DNA from 3 places in the Nocardiopsis gilva YIM 90087 genome. Region 2 is predicted to be linked to each of the others. Evidence: predicted binding sites of a transcription regulator. Region 2 holds the regulator's gene; each other region holds the start of a gene.
What was found. Region 2 encodes HrcA, which represses chaperone genes, less so after heat shock. Its sites were predicted from a motif close to TTGGCACTCTCNNNNNGAGAGTGCCAA; they were not measured.
Positions count from the first base shown of each region.

Region 1 (4,280 bases), 2.7 Mb from region 2:
GATCGTCGCAGGCGTTGTTACGCGTACCTGGACATGTTCTGACCCATGGGTCGCCGTGGGTCTTAGAAGTCCATGCCGCCCATGCCGGCGTCCGGAGCGGCCGGAGCGGACTTCTCCGGCTTCTCGGCGATGACGGCCTCGGTGGTCAGGAACAGACCGGCGATGGAGGCCGCGTTCTGCAGCGCGGAGCGGGTGACCTTGGTCGGGTCGATGACGCCGTCCTTGAACAGGTCGGTGTAGTCGCCCGTGGCGGCGTTGAGGCCGACACCGGCGTCGAGGCCCCGCACCTTCTCCGCGACGACGCCGCCCTCAAGGCCGGCGTTGATCGCGATCTGCTTCAGCGGCTCCTCGATGGCGCGGCGGACGATGTCGGCGCCGATGGCCTCGTCGCCCGACAGGTCCAGCTTCTCGAAGGCCGGAACGCCCGCCTGCAGCAGCGCGACGCCACCACCGGGCAGGATGCCCTCCTCGACGGCGGCCTTGGCGTTGCGGACGGCGTCCTCGATGCGGTGCTTGCGCTCCTTGAGCTCCACCTCGGTGGCGGCACCGGCCTTGATGACGGCGACACCGCCGGCCAGGCGGGCCAGGCGCTCCTGGAGCTTCTCGCGGTCGTAGTCGGAGTCGGTGCGCTCGATCTCGGCACGGATCTCGTTGACGCGGCCGGAGATGGAGGTGGCGTCACCGGCACCGTCGACGATCGTGGTCTCGTCCTTGGTGACGACGACCTTGCGGGCACGGCCCAGCATGTCGAGCTCGGTGTTCTCGAGCTTGAGGCCGACCTCCTCGGTGATGACCTGGCCGCCGGTCAGCACGGCGATGTCGCCGAGCTGCGCCTTGCGGCGGTCGCCGAAGCCCGGCGCCTTGACGGCCACGGACTTGAAGGTGCCGCGGATCTTGTTGACGATGAGGGTCTGCAGCGCGCCGCCCTCGAGGTCCTCGGCGATGACCATCAGCGGACGGCCGGCCTGCAGGACCTTCTCCACAACCGGGAGGAACTCGTTGTTGTTGGAGATCTTGGAGTTGACGATGAGGATGTAGGGGTCCTCGAGGACCGTCTCCATGCGCTCAAGGTCGGTGGCGAAGTAGGGCGAGATGTAGCCCTTGTCGAAGCGCATGCCCTCGGCGAGCTCGAGCTCCAGACCGAAGGTCTGGCCCTCCTCGACCGTGATGACGCCTTCCTTGCCGACCTTGTCCATCGCCTCGGCGATGACCTCGCCGATCTGCGCGTCGCTGGCGGAGATGGAGGCGGTGGAGGCGATCTGCTCCTTGGTCTCCACGTCCTTGGACAGGTTGGCCAGCTCCTCGCTGATGCGGGAGACGGCGGTCTCGATGCCGCGCTTCAGGCCGACCGGGTTGGCACCGGCGGCGACGTTGCGCAGGCCCTCGCGTACGAGCGCCTGAGCCAGCACGGTGGCGGTGGTGGTGCCGTCACCGGCGACGTCGTCGGTCTTCTTGGCGACCTCCTTGACGAGCTCGGCGCCGATCTTCTCCCACGGGTCCTCGAGCTCGATCTCCTTGGCGATGGAGACACCGTCGTTGGTGATGGTCGGGGCGCCCCACTTCTTCTCAAGGACGACGTTGCGGCCCTTGGGGCCGAGCGTGACCTTGACGGCGTCCGCGAGCGTGTTCATGCCGCGCTCGAGGCCGCGCCGGGCTTCCTCTTCGAACGCGATCAGTTTGGCTGCCATAGAGTTCTTGTCCTCCCGTGACCGGGCTGATACGCGAGGGAACGAGAGCGACGCCCGCGACGGACGACCACGGCTTGGTCCGACAACCCGACTGCCGGAGACCGCGGCCTCATCGTCTCGATCCTGGATTAGCACTCCTCATCTCAGAGTGCTAACGAACCCTTTTTTAGCACTCTCCATGGTCGAGTGCAAACGACTCGGCGGAACCGTGGAGACCTGGTTACCCGCAGGTCAACCCGCATATCTCGGCCCCGAACGGACCCCGGAAAGCACGAAAACCGCGCCCGCCGAAGGGGCAGGAGGGCGCGGTTTCCTGGGACGACGCGAAGGGGCTCAGCAGCCCCCGGCGACCGCCGGGATGATCGAGATCTGCACCCCATTGGCGGTGGCGGTCGCCAGTCCGTCGGCGAAGCGGACGTCCTCGTCGCCCACGTACACGTTGACGAACCGGCGGATCTTGCCGGAGTCGTCGAGAATGCGCGCCTTGATGCCCGGATAGTTGGCCTCCAGGTCGGCCAGGACGTCGGAGAGGGTGGCGCCCTCCGCCGTCACCTGGGCGGCGTCCTTGGTGTAGGTACGGAGAATGGTCGGGACGCGAACACTGACGCTCATGGTTGTGAAAACTCCTGATCAGGTGTGATTCGCCGACGGGATCAGCGTGGAACTGCGTGGGACGTGGGTGGGGCCGCCGGCGGCGGCACGGTTCGGGCGCGGGCCCGGCGTACCGGGTCAGAACCGGGTCAGAGCAGCCCGGCGTCCTTGAACGCGTCCAGGGACGGCTTGATGGTCGCGGTGACGCCGGAGTCCACGGCGTTCAGTGTCTTGAGGCCGTCACCGGTGTTCAGCACAACGGTCTCGGCCCCGGGGTCGAGCACGCCCTCGGCCACCAGCTTGCGCAGCACACCGGTGGTCACGCCCCCGGCGGTCTCGGCGAAGATGCCCTCGGTGCGGGCCAGCAGCTTGATGGAGTCGACGACCTCGGCGTCGCTCACGTGCACCACGGCGCCGCCGGTGCGCTTGCAGATGTCGAGCACATAGGGGCCGTCGGCCGGGTTGCCGATCGCCAGCGACTTGGCGATGGTGTCGGGCTTGACCGGCTGGATGACGTCGTGGCCCTGCTCCCAGGCCTGGGCCACCGGGGAGCAGCCGGTGGCCTGCGCGCCGAAGACCTTGTAGGGCCGGTCCTCGACCAGGCCGAGCGCGATGAGCTCGCGGAAGCCCTTGTCGATCTTGGTGAGCTGGGAGCCCGAGGCGATCGGGATGACGATCTGCTCCGGCAGCCGCCAGCCGAGCTGCTCGGCGATCTCGTAGGCCAGCGTCTTGGAGCCCTCGGCGTAGTAGGGGCGCAGGTTGACGTTGACGAAGCCCCAGTCCTCGCCGGCGGCGTCACCGATGAGCTCCGAGCAGAAGCGGTTGACGTCGTCGTAGTTGCCGTCGATGGCCACGACCTTGCCGCCGTAGACGGCGGCCATGACCACCTTGCCCTCCTCCAGGCCCGCGGGGATGAACACGCAGGAGGAGAATCCGGCGCGGGCCGCGGCGGCGCCGACGGCCCCGGCCAGGTTGCCGGTGGAGGAGCAGGACAGGGTGTGGAAGCCGAACGCGCGCGCCGCCTCCACGGCCATGGCCACCACGCGGTCCTTGAAGGAGTGCGTGGGGTTGGCGGAGTCGTCCTTGACGTGCAGGGACTCCAGTCCCAGCTCGGCGGCCAGCCGGTCGGCGCGGACCAGCGGCGTCAGGCCGGGGTTCATGTTGGGCAGCGAGGCGACGTTGGCCGGGACCGGCAGCAGTCCGGCGTAGCGCCAGATGTTCTTGGGTCCGCGCTCGATGGACGCGCGGGTGACGGCGCCGAAGTCGTAGGCGATCTCCAGCGGACCGAAACAGAATTCACAGGCGAAGCGCGGGCCGAGGTCGTAGCGCTCTCCACACTCCCGGCAGGACAGTGCGGCGGCGGGGCCGAAGGAGCGAGCGGTGGCGGCGGCTTCGGATTCAGTGGCGGCAATCGCCATTGCGAGGCGTCTCCCCTCATCTTCCCCAGTGACCGATCTGGCCACGGGCCGGAGTTGGCACCTGCCTCGGCCGCCTCGCGGATTGCAGCGAGAAACGCATACCGAGATGGTTGCCGGGGCTTCGCAGGGCCGGTCCCTCCACCCCTCTGGATGAGCAATATGAAGTTGTCATGAAGTTGTCGACGGACCCGGTGGGGATCCGTTGGCAACTGTAACGGACGGGCGCACCGCGTTTCCATGGAGGGTGACCTGGATAACATGAATCTGCTCACATGGTGAGACGACGTGTCCACGACTATCGGACCTGGCGCCCGTGACCTGCCACGCCTCCCCACCCTCCCTCTCACGTATCCACCCCGGCACCACCGCAGGCGACCCGACCCGCACACCCGCCCGGAACCGCGCGGATGCCCCGTGGGAGCATGTGCCGGTTACCGGCATCGTTCGCCCTTTCCCCCGATTCCGGGCAAGGGCACACGCGGGTTTGCGCGCCGTCGCGACCGGCGAGACCTAGGGACACCCACGGGCGGTCGTCCTCACCTACGACCGTCCGTTGCAAGATGGTCCTGCACCCACAAGAGCT
Region 1 covers NZ_CP022753.1:1,035,665-1,039,944, reverse strand. The annotation lists gene groL (chaperonin GroEL) at 63-1,688, opposite strand; gene CDO52_RS05030 (MoaD/ThiS family protein) at 2,022-2,300, opposite strand; gene thrC (threonine synthase) at 2,429-3,697, opposite strand; SAM riboswitch class I at 3,711-3,854, opposite strand.
Region 1: the regulator HrcA is predicted to act here: its motif matches at 1,855-1,881, upstream of groL (chaperonin GroEL).

Region 2 (4,280 bases):
GGGCGGTTGGCCGTACCCGGGCTGCGGCTGCTCGAAGCCCTGCGGAGGCTGCTGTCCGCCACTCGGCTGGGCGTAGCCCGGCTGCTGCTCGTAGCCCTGCGGGGGCTGAGGAGGCTGCTGGGGCGGCGGCCCGTAGCCGGGCTGCTGGGGCTGCTGCGGCGGGTAGGGCTGCTGACCGTACCCGGGGTAGGGCTGCTGCCCGCCGCTGGGCTGGGCGTACCCCGGCTGCGGCTGCCCATAGCCCGGCGGGGGCTGCTGCTGGTACGGCTGGGCGTAGTCGGGCTGCTGCGGGGGCTGGGGCTGATCGCCGTACCCGGGCTGCCCACCGGTCCCCGCCTGCCCCGCACCCGGTTGCGCGTCGGGAGGGGTGGGGCCGGGCTCCGGTTGGCCGTCGGCCGGACGGTCCTGGGGCTGTGGTCCGTTGGGCGGGGTCTCGCTCATCATGTCCCTTGGGTATGCCGCTTGCGTTGGGCCGATCGTCACGTCCGACCGCCCGGGATTGGGGGCACCGCGAGGCGTGCTCGCGGTCGGTTCTCAGGCGACCCTAGTCTTCCACCACGTACGGGGCGGTAACGAAGTCGATCAGTTCTTCGACGCGCCCGAGTAGTTCTGGTTCCAGATCGGCATACGACCGTACCGATCCTAGGATGCGCCGCCAGGCCTCCCCGGGCTCCTCCCGGCTGCCCAGAGCGCGCAGCACCCCCTCCTTCCACGGGACGCCGCGCGGCACCTGCGGCCAGGCGTCGATGCCCACGGCGGACGGCTTCACCGCCTGCCAGACGTCGACAAAGGGATGGCCCGTGACCAGGACGTGCGGCGAGGCCACCTCGGCGGCGATCCGGCTCTCCTTGGAGCCCGGCACGAGGTGGTCCACCAGGACCCCGAGCCGCCGACGCGGCCCCGGGGCGAAGTCGCGCACGACCTCGGGGAGGTGGTCGACCCCCTCCAGGTACTCCACGACCACGCCCTCCACGCGCAGGTCGTGGCCCCACACCTGCTCCACGAGCTCGGCGTCGTGGACACCCTCCACATAGATCCGGCTCTCCTTGGCCACCTGGGAGCGCGCGTGCTGGACCGCGATCGAGCCGGAGGCGCTGCGCGCCGGCCCGCGCGGTGCGGCCGCCGGGCGCACGAGCGTGACGGGTTCACCGTCGACCAGGAAGGCGGCCGGGGTGAGGTCGAACACGCGCCGCCCGCCGTGCCGGTCCTCCAGAGTGACGGTGGTCTTGTCCCAATCGACCACGGCTCCGCAGAACCGCTCGTCGGCGGACTCCACCACCAGGTCGCGCTCGATGGGGACTTCGGCGACCCTGCCCTTGCGGGGGCGGCGCCAGTCGCCCGCCAGGACGTCGCCGCCGTAGCGGTCGCCGTTGGGCCGCCGTCCGGAACCGGTCTCGCTGCTGTTGGGTGAGTGGATGCACACGGCCCCGGATTGTATTGACGTCCTCCCGGGCCTGCAGGCCCGGGATCCCTGCCACCCGCCTCTGCGGGTCTCGGTGGGTTCCTGCTTCAGCGACCAGAGCCGCCGCTTCGGGTGGTCTTACCAAGGTCTCCACAGGCTTTCGAGCCTGACGGCTCCGTTCCCGCCCGTCCGGCGGTACCTGACGCGAGCATCCTATTACCTGACGTCGTTCCGCCGGGGCGGAACGACGTTTCCTGCCCCGCATACGTAGGGAGCCGGATTCCCGCGCCTGAAGACCGGAGCCCCTCCAGCCATCCCGGTGGCGGCGGCCACCCCGGCGCGGACGCCCCTGATCGCGGGCGCTGTCGCGGGGGCGGCTTAGCCCGGACGGGGGCGGGCCGCCGGTCCGATCCCGGAACGACCTTGCGATGGAGGATAGAATTAGCACTCAAGACCACGGAGTGCCAGGAGGTGAGCGCGTGCTCGACGACCGGAAACTCGCGGTTCTGCGTGCCATCGTCGAGGACTACGTGTCCACGAAGGAGCCCGTGGGATCGAAGGCCTTGTCGGATCGGCACACCCTCGGTGTCTCACCGGCGACGATCCGCAATGAGATGGTGGCTCTCGAAGAAGAGGGGTACATCACCCAGCCGCACACAAGCGCCGGCCGCATCCCCACGGACAAGGGCTACCGCCTCTTCGTCGACCGACTGTCCACCGTCAAGCCCCTGTCCGCTGCGGAGCGGAGGGCGATCGAGACGTTCCTCGGCGGTGCGGTCGACCTCGACGAGATCGTGACCCGCACGGTGCGGCTGCTCGCGCAGCTGACCCGGCAGGTGGCGATCGTCCAGTACCCGTCCCTGACCCGTTCGGCCGTGCAGCACGTCGAGCTCGTGCCGCTGGGGCCGCAGCGGGTGATGATGGTGTTGATCACCGACACCGGACGGGTGGAGCAGCGGGTGATCGACCACCTCGACTGGGTCGACGACGACAGCGTCGAGAACCTCCGGACTCTGCTCAACCGGCTGCTGGTCGGCAAGTGGCTGACCGACGTGCCGCCCGCCCTGGCCGATGTGCCGACGCTCGTTCCCTCGGACGAGCGGCGGATGGCGGCGTCGGTGCTGTCGGTCCTGCTGGAAAGCCTCGTGGAAAGCCGCGAGGAGAAGATCGTCCTGGCGGGAACAGCGAATCTCGCCGCGATGGATTTCTCGGCTAGCCTTCGGGAGGTACTCGAAGCGCTGGAAGAGAACGTGGTCCTCATCCGTTTGCTTGGTGAGGCGGGGGACCCCTCCTCGCTCACGGTACGCATCGGCGAAGAGAACTCCCATGAGGGCTTCAGATCGACCTCGATCGTCTCCGCTGGTTACGGCATCGGTGATCACTCGCTGGCCAAGCTCGGTGTGGTCGGTCCGACACGCATGGATTACCCCGGAACGATGGGAGCGGTACGCGCTGTGGCTCGGTACGTAGGCACGATTTTGGCGGGGCAGTAAGTGGCGAACGACTATTACGAGATCCTCGGTGTGCGCCGGGACGCGTCCAAGGACGAGATCAAGAAGGCTTACCGCCGACTCGCCCGTGAGCTGCACCCGGACGTCAACCCCGACCCGGCCACCCAGGAGCGCTTCAAGGAAGTGACGCAGGCCTACGAGGTCCTCTCCGACGACAGCAAGCGGCGCATGTTCGACATGGGCGCCGACCCGTTCGCGCCCGGTGGCGGCGCCGGTGCCGGAGCCGGCGGCTTCGGCGCGACGGGCTTCCCGTTCGACGACATCATGAACGCCTTCTTCGGCGGCGGGCAGCCCGGCGGCGGGCGCGGCCCGCGCGACCGGGTGCGCCGCGGGCGCAGCATCAAGGTGCGCGTCGAGCTCGACCTCTCCGAGGCGGCCTTCGGTGTCACCAAGGACGTGACATTCCCCACCGCCGTCCTGTGCGACACCTGTCAGGGCGAGGGGACGGCCAAGGGCAGCCACCGCCGCACCTGTGACATGTGCCACGGGCGTGGTGAGGTCTCCCAGGTCGCGCGCTCCTTCCTGGGCCAGGTCATGACCACCCGCCCCTGCCCGCAGTGCTCGGGCCAGGGCAGTGTGATCACCGACCCGTGCGCCGACTGCTCGGGCGAGGGCCGTGTCCGCGAGAAGGTCACCCGCAAGGTGCAGATCCCGGCCGGTGTCGAGGACGGCACCCAGATCCAGCTCGCCGGCGAGGGCGAGGTCGGCCCCAACGGCGGCCCGCGCGGCGACATCTTCCTGGAGATCGTGCAGCGTCCGCACCCCATCTTCGAGCGGCGCGGCGACGACCTCCACTGCACGATCACCGTCCCCATGACGGCCGCGGCCCTCGGCGCCTCGTTCACCTTCGAGACCCTGGACGGCACCGAGGAGATCGACCTGCGGCCCGGCACCAACTCCGGGCACGTCATGACGCTGGCCGGCCGGGGCAGCAAGCGGCTCGACGGCAGCGGACGCGGCGACCTGATGATCCAGGTCGACGTGGAGACGCCGGCCAAGCTCGACGAGGAGCAGGAGGCGATGCTGCGCAAGTTCGCCGAGCTGCGCGGCGAGGACAAGCCGCCGGGCAAGTTCAGTCCGGGCCACAGCGGCCTGTTCTCCAAGCTGCGTGACGCGTTCGGCGCCAGGTAACAGGGAAACAAGGGGATTGCGTTGACACCTCCGGTTTTCCTGGCCGGGGCGGGTGAGCTCGATCAGGACCGCGTGCTGCTGTCCGGGCCCGAGGGGCGGCACGCGGCCGTGGTCCGCCGTATCACCGTCGGCGAGACCGTGGATCTCGTCGACGGTGCGGGGACGCGGGCGCGCTGCGTGGTCACCGACGTCGGCAAGGACTCCGTGGTCTGCGCCGTGCGGGAGCGCCGCGTCGA
Region 2 covers NZ_CP022753.1:4,511,233-4,515,512, reverse strand. The annotation lists gene CDO52_RS28875 (DUF4870 domain-containing protein) at 1-444, opposite strand, end outside; gene CDO52_RS20275 (DUF3097 domain-containing protein) at 545-1,345, opposite strand; gene hrcA (heat-inducible transcriptional repressor HrcA) at 1,882-2,895, shown strand; gene dnaJ (molecular chaperone DnaJ) at 2,896-4,044, shown strand; gene CDO52_RS20260 (16S rRNA (uracil(1498)-N(3))-methyltransferase) at 4,066-4,280, shown strand, end outside.

Region 3 (4,280 bases), 1.2 Mb from region 2:
TAGCCCTCGGCGCCCGCGTTCTCGGCGATCCAGCGGGCCGGCTCGTTGAGCGCCCGGCGGACGATCGACGCGCCGGTGGCCTCGTCGCCGCTCATGTCGAGGGCGTCCAGGGCCGCGGCGGCGTGCACCAGGGAGGCGCCACCACCGGGGACGATGCCCTCCTCGATCGCGGCACGGGTGGCCGAGATGGCGTCCTCCAGGCGGTGCTTCTTCTCCTTGAGCTCCACCTCGGTGGCCGCGCCGACGCGCAGCACGGAGACGCCGCCGGCCAGCTTGGCCAGGCGCTCCTGCAGCTTCTCGCGGTCCCAGTCGGAGTCGCTGGCCTCGATCTCCTTGCGGATCTGGTTGACCCGGTCGTCGACCGCGGACTGCTCACCGCCACCGTCGACGATGGTGGTGTCGTCCTTGGTGATGGTGATGCGACGGGCGGAGCCCAGGACGTCGAGCTCGGCGTTCTCCAGGGTGAGGCCGACCTCCTCGGCGATGACCTGGCCGCCGGTGAGGGTCGCGATGTCCTGCAGCATCGCCTTGCGGCGCTCGCCGAAGCCGGGGGCCTTGACCGCGGCGACGTTGAGCGTGCCGCGGATCTTGTTGAGGACCAGCGCGCCGAGCGCGTCGCCCTCGATGTCCTCGGCGATGATCAGCAGCGGCTTCTTGTTCTGGACGATCTTCTCCAGCAGCGGAAGCAGCTCGTTGAGGTTGGAGATCTTGCCCTGGTGGATCAGGATCTGCGCGTCCTCCAGCACCGCCTCCTGGCGCTCGCCGTCGGTCACGAAGTAGGGCGAGATGTACCCCTTGTCGAACTGCATGCCCTCGGTGAAGTCGAGGTCGAGGCCGAAGGTCGGGGCCTCCTCGACGGTGATGACACCGTCCTTGCCGACCTTGTCGAAGGCCTCGGCGATCATGTCACCGATCTGCGCGTCCTGGGCGGAGTTGGTCGCGACGTAGGCGATGTCGGCGCGCTCGCCGACCTCGCGGGCGCGCTCCACGAGTGCTTCGGAGACGCGGGCCGCGGCGGCGTCGATGCCCTTCTTCAGCGACATCGGGGACGCACCGGCGGCGACGCTGCGCAGGCCCTCGCGCACGAGCGCCTGGGCGAGCACGGTGGCGGTGGTGGTGCCGTCACCCGCGGTGTCGTTGGTCTTGGTGGCGACCTCCTTGACGAGCTGGGCCCCCAGGTCCTCGTAGGGGTCCTCCAGCTCGACCTCACGGGCGACGGTCACACCGTCGTTGGTGATGGTCGGAGCACCGAACTTCTTGTCGATGACGACGTTGCGCCCGCGCGGGCCCAGCGTCACCTTCACAGCGTTGGCGAGGCGGTCGACGCCCCGCTCGAGGGCGCGGCGAGCCTCGTCCTCGAACTCCAGGATCTTCGGCATGGTGAGCTTTCCTCAATCCGTGCAAGTACGTCGGAGATAAGAGAACCGCCCCGCCCGGCTGCGAGCCGGCCGGGGCGGGATGTCACATGGGTGACGTCAGTGAGTGCCGAGACCTACTTCTCGACGACCGCGAGCAGGTCGCGGGCGGAGAGAACGAGGTACTCCTCGTTGTCGTACTTGACCTCGGTGCCGCCGTACTTGCTGTACAGGACGACGTCGCCCACGTTGACGTCCAGGGCGACACGGTTGCCCTTGTCGTCGAGGCGGCCCGGGCCCACCGCGAGGACCTCGCCCTCCTGCGGCTTCTCCTTGGCGGTGTCCGGGATGACCAGGCCGGACGCCGTGGTCTGCTCGGCCTCCAGCGTCTTGACGACGACGCGGTCCTCAAGCGGCTTCAGCACGGTCTTGGTGGCGGTCGACACGGTTGTGACCTCCCCCTTCATTCGATGGTTCGAGACGTCATGCTTGGCAAAAGGGGCGACCACGGCGGCCTGCCGTCGCGGGTGCCAGACCGGCCTCGTCGCGGTTAGCACTCTACCCTTGAGAGTGCCAGTATGGAACATTAGTCGTGCCCGTGAGGCTCGTCAAACAACAGGTCACAGGGGGAAGAGCGTGCAGGGCAACGAGCAGGTCACGGCTCAGATCTCGGCATTCGAAGCGCTGCTCACGCCCGCTGGACAGCGGCTGTTGGAGGCGCTGGACCCGGCCGAGGTCGAGGCCGATCCGCTCGGGGTCGCCACCCGGCTGCGCCGCACGCCGGTGGAGGGCACCGACGCCCTCGGGGTCGACCTGTCCGAACTGGTCGGCGCGGCGCTCACGCAGGCGCGCCTACGCGGGCGCGCGCGGGAGAAGTTCGGCGAGTCGGCCGAGCGCATGTACTTCACCCCCAACGGGCTGGAGCAGTCCACCCGTCGCCCGGTCGCCGCGTACCGCGCCCGCCGCTTCGCCGCCGGCGTGTCGCGGGAGGCGCTCGTGGGCGACCTGGGCTGCGGGATCGGCGCCGACCTGCTGAGCCTGGCCGAGGCGGGGCTGCGGGTCGAGGGCGTCGACGCCGATCCGTTCACGGTCGCCGTCGCCGAAGCCAACATCGCGGCCCGGGGGCTGGGCGAGCGCGCCCGGGTGCGGGAGGGCGACGTCACCGAGACCGAACCCGGCGCCTACGACGCGGTGTTCTGCGACCCGGCGCGGCGCGGCAAGCGGGGCCGCATCTTCGACCCCGACGCCTACTCGCCGCCGTGGAGCGCGGTCATGGCGCTCGCCCAGGCCGCGTCGGCCGCGTGCGTGAAGGCGGCCCCGGGCATCCCGCACGACCTGGTGCCCGAGGGGTGCGCGGCCGAGTGGATCTCGGTGGGCGGCGAGGTGAAGGAGGCCGCGCTGTGGTTCGGGGCGCTGAGCGACGGCGGCCGCCGAGCCACGCTTCTGCGTGCGGGGGCGGAACCGGCCACGCTGACCGCCGACCCCGGCCTGGGCACTCCACCGGTGGCGGAGCCGGGCCGCTACCTGTACGAGCCGGACGGCGCGGTGATCCGCGCCCATCTGGTCGCCGAGGCGGCGGAGGAGGTCGAGGGCGCCCTGCTCGACCCGCACATCGCCTACATCACGTCCGATCGGCTGGTCGCCACGCCGTTCTCCCGTGCCTACGAAGTGACCGATGTACTGCCCTTTTCCCTAAAGCGGCTGCGCTCCGCACTTCGAGAACGCCAGGTCGGAACCGTAACGATCAAGAAACGGGGATCGGCCGTCGACGTCGAGAAACTACGGCGCGACCTCCGGGCGTCGGGACCGGAGTCGGCTGTGGTTGTGCTCACCAGGATCGGCGAACGCCCCGTGGCTCTCCTGTGTTGCGAGGTCACGGCCTTCCCGTAAAGAGAGTTTCCGACAACTCCAGAAAAGGGCGGGCGTGACTGATAGGACAGACAGTACTAATGTGACGAACACCGGTGTTGCATCCGGAACCGATGTCTTTCTTCCTCGATCACAGTGAACGCTGCCCCATGTCGTTAGACTGACCCCCACTGAATCCATTCCCCCTACTCCCGGATTCTCTGTCAGCCGTATGGGCGGAGAGTGAACCCCTAACGAACGATGGTTCACCGCGCCTCGTAGGCTTACGGCGAGTAGGCGTCGGACATCCGAATGTGAACGCAATACGTCGGCAGGTCCCGCCCCTTCCTCCGTGCCGGCGATTCTCTCCACAACACCCCCGTCCTCCCGTCGGAGCAGGACCGGGGCGCCAGAGCCAAAGGAGCACCTCGGTGGAACAGTCCAACCACAACTTCCTCAACGGAGGAGGTCAGACCGGGATCTCCGACCGAATGCGGGACCTCCTCTCACGGGCCGCGCAGGACCAGGTCTCGGAACAGAAGACGCAGGGCGCGATCTCCGAGGAGATGCGCCAGCGCCTTGAGGGCATGGAGTGGCTGCTACGCGAGTTCCGTGAGCGGGAGTTCGCCACGCTGGCGGAGGGCCTCGCGGCGGTACAGAGCCGCGTCGACGAGCTCAGCACGCGTCCGCCGGAGTGGGCCGAGACCCTCGCCGAGCACATCGCGCTGGTCGGCGAGCGGGTCAAGCCGCTGGCGGAAATGGCCACGCTGCGCACCGACGTCCGCCAGATCGGCGGCAACGTCGACACGGCGCTGACCCGGCTGCAGAGCGTCGCCGAGACGGGATCCCGCACCGCGGCCCAGGTCGACGCGGTGAGCGAGCGCTTGGAGGAACTGGCCTCCACCATCGAGGCGCGCTTCAGCCGCGCCGACGAGGCGATCGAGTCGCTGGCCGCCCGCGCGGAGGCCCTGGAGACCGCGATCGCGGACGTCGGCGAGCGCGTGGACGGTCGGCACGAGGCCGCCATGGGCGCGGCGGCCGAGCAGCACGAGGCCCTGACCACCGCCGTCACCGAGG
Region 3 covers NZ_CP022753.1:5,729,043-5,733,322, forward strand. The annotation lists gene groL (chaperonin GroEL) at 1-1,379, opposite strand, end outside; gene groES (co-chaperone GroES) at 1,493-1,801, opposite strand; gene CDO52_RS24965 (class I SAM-dependent methyltransferase) at 1,992-3,245, shown strand; gene CDO52_RS24970 (apolipoprotein A-IV repeat region-like domain-containing protein) at 3,635-4,280, shown strand, end outside.
Region 3: the regulator HrcA is predicted to act here: its motif matches at 1,906-1,932, upstream of groES (co-chaperone GroES).